DNA from 3 places in the Pseudomonas sp. ADAK7 genome. Region 1 is predicted to be linked to each of the others. Evidence: predicted binding sites of a transcription regulator. Region 1 holds the regulator's gene; each other region holds the start of a gene.
The links. The regulator FliA, encoded in region 1, starts transcription of late flagellar genes. The targets are predictions, from matches to a motif close to CTAAAGTTTNNNNNNNNNNNGCCGNTAA.

Region 1 (3,275 bases):
ACGGTCATGTTCGATACCCGCAAAGCGGTCTACCTGGCTGGCCATGAGCACGAGCTTGAGCAGGTTGCTTTCAACTTCGGTGACCAATTGGGTCACGCGCTTGATCACTTGACCGGTGAGGTCCTGGTAATCCTGAGCCAGCAGAATGTCGTTGAGGTTGCTCGACACCACGCGATTGTCTTCGCTGCTGCGTGTCAGAAAACCGTCGACCCGCCGCGCCAGCTCGCGAAACTCTTCAGCCCCGACTTCGCGACGCATGAACCGTCCCCAGTCGGTGCTCAAGGCCTGGGCTTCCTGGCTCAGGCCATTGACCAGCGGCGTGGCGTTTTCCACCAGGTCCATGGTGCGGTTGGCGGCGGCCTCGGTCAGCTTGACCACATACCCCAGACGCTCGGTCGCATCCGTGATCTGCGAAACTTCCTCGGCTTGCGGCATGTTCGGGTCAATCTGGAAATTGACGATCGCGCTATGCAGCTCGCGAGTGAGCTTGCCCACTTCCTGATACAGGCCGCGGTCACGGGTCTGATTGAGCTCATGGATCAGTTGCACAGCGTCGCCGAACCTGCCTTTTTCAAGGCTTTCGACCAGTTCGACCGCGTGTTTTTTCAGGGTCGACTCAAAATCGCCCTGTGAAGATTCGTTATGCTCCATAGCTCCCCCGTGGCGCAGTTGCTCAACCGATGCGTTCGAAAATCTTCTCGATTTTTTCTTTCAACGCCTGGGCCGTGAAGGGTTTGACCACATAGCCGTTAACACCGGCCTGGGCCGCTTCGATGATCTGTTCGCGCTTGGCTTCAGCGGTCACCATCAGCACTGGCAAGTGCTTGAGTTTTTCATCGGCGCGCACGTGGCGCAGCAGGTCGATGCCGGTCATGCCTGGCATGTTCCAGTCTGTTACCAGAAAGTCGATGCTGCCGCTGTTGAGCACCGGAATGGCAGTGGTGCCATCGTCAGCCTCGACCGTGTTGGTGAACCCAAGGTCACGCAACAGGTTTTTAATGATCCGCCGCATCGTTGAGAAGTCATCAACGATGAGGATTTTCATGTTCTTGTCCAATTCGACCTCCAAGCAGTCTTAAACGCGCCCAGCACCTGGACGCGCCATTTCAATCAATCCGGCAAAGCACTCAAATGACTGTCTGGAGCACAACAGATCGAGACCGCTGCAGTTCAACACCACACCAGCCTCGTTCGCAGTGTCCCCACACTGCCTTCAGCGCGCTCGCCACTCCCCCAAACGCCCCCGCAAACGGGCCGCGCACTGGCTGTGTAACTGGCTGACACGGGATTCGCTGACACCCAGGACCTCACCGATTTCCTTGAGGTTCAGCTCTTCGTCGTAGTACAGCGCCAACACCAGTCGCTCACGCTCCGGCAAATTGGCAATCGCGTCCGCCAAGGCGGCCTGGAAACGTTCGTCTTCCAGATCGCGCGACGGCTCCAGATGAGCACTGGCGCCATCCTCGTGCAGCCCTTCGTGTTCGCCGTCCTGCAACAGGTCGTCGAAACTGAACAGGCGGCTGCCCAAGGTATCGTTCAAAATCCCGTAATAATCGTCGAGACTCAATTGGAGTTCGGCCGCAACTTCGTGATCTTTAGCATCACGGCCGGTTTTAGCTTCAATCGAGCGAATTGCGTCGCTGACCATGCGGGTATTGCGGTGGACCGAACGTGGTGCCCAGTCCCCCTTGCGTACTTCATCGAGCATCGCGCCACGGATTCGAATGCCCGCGTACGTTTCGAAACTCGCGCCTTTGCTGGCGTCGTATTTGGTCGACACTTCAAGCAGGCCAATCATCCCGGCCTGGATCAGGTCTTCCACCTGGACACTGGCCGGCAGACGCGCCAGCAAGTGGTAAGCAATGCGTTTGACCAGTGGCGCGTAACGCTCGATCAGCTCGTATTGCGCATCACGTGCCGACTTCTTGTAGAGGTTGTAGCCACTGGCTGTCATAGGACGGGTCCTGCGGTCTGTTGCACGAGACGCTCGACGAAAAATTCCAGGTGCCCGCGCGGGTTGGCCGGCAGCGGCCAGGTGTCGACTTTCTGTGCAATCGCCTTGAACGCCAGGGCGCACTTGGAGCGCGGGAAGGCTTCGTAGACGGCACGCTGCTTCTGCACGGCCTTGCGCACGCTTTCGTCGTAAGGCACCGCGCCGACGTATTGTAAGGCGACGTCAAGGAAGCGGTCCGTGACCTTGGTCAACTTGGCGAACAGGTTGCGACCTTCTTGCGGGCTCTGGGCCATGTTGGCCAGGACGCGGAAGCGGTTCATGCCGTAGTCGCGGTTGAGCAATTTGATCAGAGCGTAGGCGTCGGTGATGGAGGTCGGCTCGTCGCAGACCACCAGCAACACTTCTTGCGCGGCGCGGACAAAACTGACTACGGAGTCACCAATACCCGCAGCCGTGTCGATCACCAATACGTCGAGGTTGTCGCCGATATCGCTGAAGGCCTGGATCAGGCCGGCATGCTGGGCCGGGCTCAGATGAACCATGCTCTGGGTGCCGGACGCGGCCGGGACGATGCGAATGCCGCCCGGGCCTTGCAACAGAACGTCGCGCAGCTCGCAGCGGCCTTCGATCACATCGGCCAGGGTACGTTTGGGCGTCAGTCCCAGCAGAACGTCGACGTTCGCCAGACCCAGATCGGCGTCCAGCAGCATGACGCGTCGGCCAAGCTCTGCTAGAGCCAGGGACAAGTTCACTGACACGTTAGTCTTCCCGACGCCACCTTTGCCGCCGGTCACCGCGATCACCTGTACGGGATGCATGCTGCCCATGTTATTTCTTTACCTTGTCTTGCATAGACGGAGGCCACATTACTGGCTGCGCGTTCATCAACTGAACAATGCATGGCAGACCATCGATGTAGGTACAAAAACTGTTCATTAGTACCTCAGCCAACCTGCTTGGTCGGGCTGTGGTAAATATCAGCGAACATGTCAGCCATGGCTTCCTCGCTGGGTTCTTCCTGCATTTGCACGCTCACCGCGCGACTGACCAACTGGTGACGCCGCGGCAGATGCAGATCATCTGGAATGCGCGGGCCATCGGTGAGGTAAGCCACCGGCAATTCATGACTGATGGCCAGGCTCAACACCTCGCCCAGACTCGCCGTTTCATCCAGTTTAGTCAGGATGCAGCCGGCCAGCCCACACCGCTTGTAACTGTGATAAGCAGCGGTTAGAACCTGTTTCTGGCTGGTGGTTGCCAGGACCAGATAATTTTTCGATTTGATCCCGCGACCGGCCAGGCTTTCGAGCTGCATGCGCAG
Region 2 (3,275 bases), 1.2 Mb from region 1:
CCAGATAAACCGGCCAGCCCAGCCGCCACCTTCGTCGTCATAGACCACGTAGACCGCATCGGGGTTGTGGCCCAGTTCGCCGAACAATGTTTCAAGGGCCGCTTGGGTCGGCAGCAAGCCTGGCGCCGGCGCCTGGCCGAGTTGCGTACGTTTCGGGTCGACAAAACGCGCGCCGGGCAGATGCCCTTCGGTGTAGCGGGCGCTGCTGGTCAGGTCGACCAGAATCAGATCGCGGGCGTCGAGACGCGGGAGCAAGTCGCTCGGCTCGATCACCAGCGGCAAGCCAGAGAAGTCAGACATGTGAGGTCTCCAGAGCACAAAGGGAGGGATTGTAGAGCCTATTGGCCACGGGTGCTAAAGCTATGCAGGGCCTTTTCGATGCACTGCGCGGTTTTGCCGAAGGCTTGCACGGTGATTTCCGAGAACGGCCCGCCGCCCTGGTCCGCCACCACAATCATGATCACCCGGCCATTATTGACCAGTGAGCGCAGCAGCAAGTGTTCGCCGCTGAACTGCGAACGCAGGCTGGCGGGCAGCAGGGCCGAGAACTGGGCGTTGTTGGCTGGCGTCAGGCGCACCTGGGCCTGTTGCGAGAGCAGGCGTTGCAACACGCTGCTCTGGCTGACCAGGAAATTCAGGTCGGCGGCTTCTTTCGCCAGCCCTGCGGTCTGGTGCACCCGCAGATTGGCGTGGGTGCGGTCGGCCATCAGGATCATCACCCGACGCATGCCGCAGGCGACCAGCGCATCCCGGGCCGAGGTGGTCAGGTGCATCGCGTTGGTAAAGCGGCTCGGCTCCACCAGCAGCTCGGCGCATTGTTTGCGCCAGTTTGTCAGGTCTTCGGTGGTCGGCGCCGGGGCCGGCAGCAAACCGGCGTGCACACGGTTCATGCCCCACGGCCACAGCAGTGACACCGCTGGGTGCCAGAGGTCGGGCATCGCATGCTGGCGGGCGCTGTTGGCGGCCTGTTGGTGCAACTGTTGTTGCACTTCATCCATCGATATTTGCAGGTAAAGGCTGGTCAGGTACTGCCAGCGTTGACTGTGCGGGCAGTCCCAGGCCTGTTGTGCCGACAGCGCCAGGCCGTTGGCCAGCAGCACGGTGTTGGCTGGCTGATTGAGCCAGCGACGCAGGGTCGGATCGTCGTCGAGACGATTTTGCTGGCGCAGCGGATGCTCGCTGTCCCGGGCAATGCGCAGCACTTTCACCAGTTCCCGTTGTTCGTTGAGCAGCAGGCGATAGCCCTGTTGCACCCAGATCGGCAACCGCCAGATGTCCACCAACGCCAGGCAGATTTCCAGCAGGCGCACGCCGAACAACTGCTTTTCGACTTTGCGCGCCGACTCGCCTTTATGGATGACCCGCAGCTCCCACTCTTCGAGCAAGTGCGGATGCGTCAGCGCCATCGGCCACAGCGGCGAGAGAAACAGCAGGCTGCCCCAATGGATGTCCTGCCACAGGCGCGCGAGGCGATTGGCGAAAAAACCGTTGGCCTGTTGCGTCGCGTGCTGGCTGATCAGTTGCAGCTGGCGCAGGGCTTTCGGAATCCCGGACTGCGGCTCGGCCGGCAGGCGATCGAGCAGTTCTTCGGTGCGTTTCAAGCCGAGACGATTGAGCGCCACATCGAGGTTTTCTGCCGGCTCCGTCATGCTGCCGTGGGTGTGGCGGTTGGCTTCGCGAATGACGCTCAAGGCCAGGGCCGGACTTTCCTGCATTAATTCGGCAATGTCGCGCAGCGAGCTGCGGTTATTGCGAATGGCTTTGCAGACCCGGTCGTGACTCTCTTGCGGAACCGGCAGGCGCACGCCATCGAGCAGCTTGACCCAGCCTTCGAGATTGATCGGTTTTGGAGTTGGAACGTTCGTTTCGTTAGCCATGGCTGGACGGGATCATCATTGGCTGTAAACACGCCCGGCGCGGGCTAAATTGGCTTTTCGCCTGAACTGGCTATAGTCTGGCGCAGTTTTGCCGATAAGTAGAAGAAGAGATTTTTTAACTTCCGAATATGACCTTGAACCCGACTCAGTAAGTGCTCTCCTACCTATGGCTAAATTAATCGGCATCATCGTCGTATTCGCGAGCGTGCTCGGCGGATACGTGCTTTCCCATGGCAAAATTGCCGCCCTGATTCAGCCTTTCGAGGTGATGATCATCGGGGGTGCGGCCCTGGGTGCATTCCTGCAGGCCAACCCCGGTTACATGACCATGCACGTGCTCAAGAAATCCTTGAGCATGTTCAGTTCGCGCTTCAACCACACCTTCTATCTTGAAGTGCTGGGCCTGATCTACGAGATCCTCAACAAGAGCCGCCGCGAAGGCATGATGGCCATCGAAGGCGACATCGAAGATGCCGCTGCGAGCCCGATCTTCGCCAAGTACCCGACAGTCTTGAAAGACGAACGCATGACCGCGTTCATCTGCGATTACCTGCGTATCATGTCCTCCGGCAACATGGCGCCCCATGAACTCGAAGGCCTGTTCGACATGGAACTCTACAGCCTCAAGGAAGACCTGGAACACCCTTCCCACGCGGTGAACGGCATCGCCGACGCCATGCCGGGTTTCGGTATCGTGGCGGCGGTACTCGGTATTGTGGTGACCATGGCTTCCTTGGGTGAAGGCGACCAGAAATCCATCGGCCTGCACGTCGGTGCGGCCCTGGTCGGTACCTTCTTCGGTATTCTCGCGGCGTACGGTTTCTTTGGTCCGTTGGCCCATTCCCTGGCCCACGATGCCAAGGAAGAACTGAATGTATACGAAGCCATCAAGGCTTCGCTGGTGGCTTCGGCTTCCGGCATGCCGCCTTCGTTGGCGGTGGAGTTCGGGCGCAAGGTTCTGTACCCGGCGCACCGTCCAAGCTTTGCCGAGCTGGAACAAGCCGTTCGCGGTCGTTAAGCCATGGAAAATAATCAGCCGATAATCATCAAGCGCGTCAAGCGCATCGCCGGCGGGCATCACGGGGGCGCCTGGAAAATCGCCTTCGCTGACTTCGCCACGGCGATGATGGCGTTCTTCCTGGTGTTGTGGCTGCTGTCCACCGCCACACCGGAACAGAAGATCGCCATCGCCGGTTACTTCAAGGACCCGGTCGGCTTCTCCGAAAGCGGCACGCCCTACATCATCGACTTGGGCGGCACGCCGACCCTGGCGCCGGAGAACACCCTCAACCCCGAGGTGAAGTCCCAGCCGCAGCCAGACAAGGTCACGGTCGATACCGATCAGGTCGAAGGCATGGCCGAACAGGTCGAGAAAGAACGCCTGGAACTGCTGCTGCA
Region 3 (3,275 bases), 880 kb from region 1:
CGTCGGCGGTCACGGCCATGCCTTTGTCGACCTGGGCCACGCCGGCCTCCATGCTGGTGACGGCTTCGCGGGTGCTTTGCTGGATGCGTGCGACCATCGCGGCGATTTCCTGGGTGGACGCGCTGGTGCGGCCCGCCAGGCTGCGGACTTCGTCGGCGACCACGGCAAAACCTCGGCCCTGTTCACCGGCGCGCGCCGCCTCGATCGCGGCATTCAGCGCCAGCAGGTTGGTCTGGTCGGCGATGCCCTTGATCACCTGGATGATGCTGAAAATCCCCTCGGACTCCTTGTCCAGCGTGCGGATCACCTGGGCCGACTGCTGCGCCGAGCGCGCAATGCCGTCCATGTCGCTGACCACCTGATGAATCACCTTGCCGCCGTCCTTGGCCAGTTCTTCGGCCTGGTTGGCCATGTCCAGTGCGCGGTTAGCGTGGCGGGTGATTTCTTCGATGCTGGCGGTCATTTCGCTGGCGGCGGCGGCCATGGTGCTGGCGGCGACGCTTTGCTGCTGGCTGCTGCCGGCGACTTCGTGGCAGCCGTTGCTCAATTGCTGGCTCATGCCGCTGACGCCGTGGGCGTTGCTGCGCACCACTTCGATCATGCCGCGCAGGTCGCGTTGCATGGTCGCCAGGGTGCGGATCAGGCGGCTGGCTTCGTCGTTGCCGGTGGGCTCGATGATCGGTTCGCTGAGGTTGCCATGGGCGATGCTGTCGGCGATGCGAATGGCCGAGCGCAACGGCGCCATGATGCTCAGAATCACCCAGCGACCCTGGGCCAACAGCAACAACAAGCTGGCGACGAGGACGCTGCCGAGGGCGATGTTGGCGTGGCTGATGGCCTGCTGCGTACCTTGGCTGGCTTGTTGAGTGTTGGTCTCGATCAACTCGCTCAGCGCCGACATCTCGCCTTCGAGTTGCGTGAACACGCCGTTGAACGTACCGATCTGCTGCTGCGCGGCCTCCGGATTTTCCAGTGCAACCGCGACAATTCGCTCGGCGGCACTGATGTAGGTGTCGAGGCTCGGCTTGATCTTGTTCAGGCCGGCCATGATGGTCGCGTTGACCGGCAGCTTGAGGTTTTCACCCAGCACCTCACGAAAACGCGTCGCATGCTCCTCGATGGAACTGCGCACCTCGTCCTTGCTGCTGGTGCTTTTGCCCAGTCCCACCAACATCGCCGACAGCACGTCGGCGCGTAGCGCATCGTGCATCATGTCGGCTTCGAGGTGATTGCGCAGCGCCGCCATGCTGACTTCGCTGTCGTTCACGGCCTGGGCCATCTGGGTGTGCCCCAGGTAACTGACCAGGCTCATGACCAACGCCGTGAGCAGGCCCGTCCCCATCAACAGAAGTAACCGTAGTTTTATGGACACTTTGTTGTTCCCCTGTTGGACGCTGCGAAAGACGACTCTGAAGAGGTTATCGACCCCATCCTGTGGTTATTTAAGCCTATTTCCGTGAGCCCGTCGGTTTAAGACCGGCGGTAGAGCCTGGGGTACGTGGCCATTTGCCGGGGGCCACGGAACTCCTGAGCCTCGCCGCACCTCCTAAGTAATGTGTTACTTCCTTTTCGCTTTACGCTGTTGGAGGACGACGCCATGCGCCGCATGTTACTCATTACTTCATTGATGTTATGCCTGCCCATCGGGTCTGCCCTGGCCGTCAGCGGCAAGGACGTCGCGACCTCGGCAGGGGTTTCCGCGTCCCTGTATTCGACCTTCAAAGACCACAAGATGGTGATTCCTGCCCGGGATGACGTCTCTGCGTTTGTCGCCAGTAACGGCGCGATCCGCGGGGTCTACATGGAGGCGGTGTTGCAGCAGATCCGCCAGGACAACCCAGGCCTCAATGCCACCGACGAAGACCTGGCCAACGCGATCCTCGTGCAGTACGAGGGGCCAGCCGCTCACTGATACCAACGTTTACCCGCGTGAGTAACAGGGGCAGGCTCGCTTGGACGCCTGCCCTTGGACCGCACTGGAACACGCTGGGCAAAACCGCTCGCCGGCCTCTATGATTGAGGCCATGACGACCCCGGCCCCGATCCGCTCCCCCTGCCCACCCGGCGCCTGCATTTGCGGGCGTGACCCGTTGCTGGAAACACCCGGCGCGGATGTGCGCATCCTGTTCCTGACCCGCCAGGAAGAAAAGCGCCTGCTCGAACGTCTGGAAAACCTCAAGGACCTCGCCGACCTGGCGCACCTGCAAGCGCTGATGCACGAGCGCTTGGGGATTCGCGTGGCATTGACCCCCAGCTTCAACGAAGTGCGGACCATGCGCGGGATCGGCATTCAGATCGAGGATCTGCCGGGCCTGTGCCGCAAGACCCGCGCCGCCATCCCCGCAGCCATTCGCCGCAGTCTGGAAAAGCGCCCGGAGATTGCCTACGAGCTGCTCAACGCCAACGACCTGTTGCGCGACGCTTGAGTGTTCAGTGCCTCAACGCTTCCAACACCCAGAATACCGCTCACATACCTGATACTCGCGGTCCATCTGCGCCATCCGGTCGAGGTGATGGTTGATGGTGTCGACCAGAACACTTTTCTGCGCCTGGAAGTAAAACATCGCCATCGATTTGTACTCTTCGAACGCGGCCTTGTTGGCAGGCTTGGCCGATTTGTCTTCGGGCTTTGCCCAGTCTTCCAGTTGTTTATCGTCGAGTCGTTGCAGACGCAGGCGGTATTCAGCGGTGTAGCGCTTGAGCGTCTCGGTTTTGTTTTGCACGGCTTCGTTGTCGAAGGCGATCAGGTTCTGGCGATACAGCGTCCAATAGTCGTCCGGCAGGGTAAAGCCCAGTTTGCCCTGGCGTTCGGCAATCAGTTTGTCGAGTTTTTCCGGGGACGAGCGATTGTCAGCATCCTTGATCGGGTCAGGCTTCATCACCGGAATGACCGAACTGTCGATGATCTGGTTGATCCAGGTCACGCGTTGCGGCGTGTCCGGCAGCGGGTCCGGCAGTTTCACGAACAACGGGTTGCGCCCGTCACAGGCCGGCAGCCCCTTGTGCTCGATGACCAAAGGCGTGCGGACATCTTTGCCATCGACCCGCGCCACCCGCTGCAGCAACGTGGTGCACTGGCCGTTGCCGGAACTGAACTTCAACTCGTATTCGGCGTTGCGCTCAGGCTTGAGGGTGAACGCGCCGCCGCACACGGAGTAACCGACCTGCGTGTTGATGCGCAGGTACGCATCCTGCTCAGGCTTGAGCTTGATTTCCAGATAGCCCCGGGCATCGGCTGGCGGCGCGACGCTCATGCCGACCCGGCGCGGGGTGTC

Region 2: motA (flagellar motor stator protein MotA) is a predicted target of FliA. The motif match lies at 1,948-1,975, and genes of this name have one in related genera.
Region 3: HKK53_RS07890 (methyl-accepting chemotaxis protein) is a predicted target of FliA. The motif match lies at 1,419-1,446, and genes of this name have one in related genera.

The regions. Positions count from the first base shown of each region.
Region 1 is NZ_CP052861.1:2,592,394-2,595,668, forward strand. Features, by position in the region: gene HKK53_RS12130 (protein phosphatase CheZ) at 1-651, opposite strand, end outside; gene HKK53_RS12135 (chemotaxis response regulator CheY) at 674-1,045, opposite strand; gene fliA (RNA polymerase sigma factor FliA) at 1,214-1,954, opposite strand; gene fleN (flagellar synthesis regulator FleN) at 1,951-2,781, opposite strand; gene flhF (flagellar biosynthesis protein FlhF) at 2,898-3,275, opposite strand, start outside.
Region 2 is NZ_CP052861.1:3,837,118-3,840,392, reverse strand. Features, by position in the region: gene HKK53_RS17735 (rhodanese-like domain-containing protein) at 1-300, opposite strand, end outside; gene HKK53_RS17730 (HDOD domain-containing protein) at 339-1,877, opposite strand; gene motA (flagellar motor stator protein MotA) at 2,044-2,895, shown strand; gene motB (flagellar motor protein MotB) at 2,899-3,275, shown strand, end outside.
Region 3 is NZ_CP052861.1:1,713,744-1,717,018, forward strand. Features, by position in the region: gene HKK53_RS07890 (methyl-accepting chemotaxis protein) at 1-1,372, opposite strand, end outside; gene HKK53_RS07895 (DUF2388 domain-containing protein) at 1,598-1,912, shown strand; gene HKK53_RS07900 (hypothetical protein) at 2,025-2,426, shown strand; gene HKK53_RS07905 (hypothetical protein) at 2,439-3,275, opposite strand, start outside.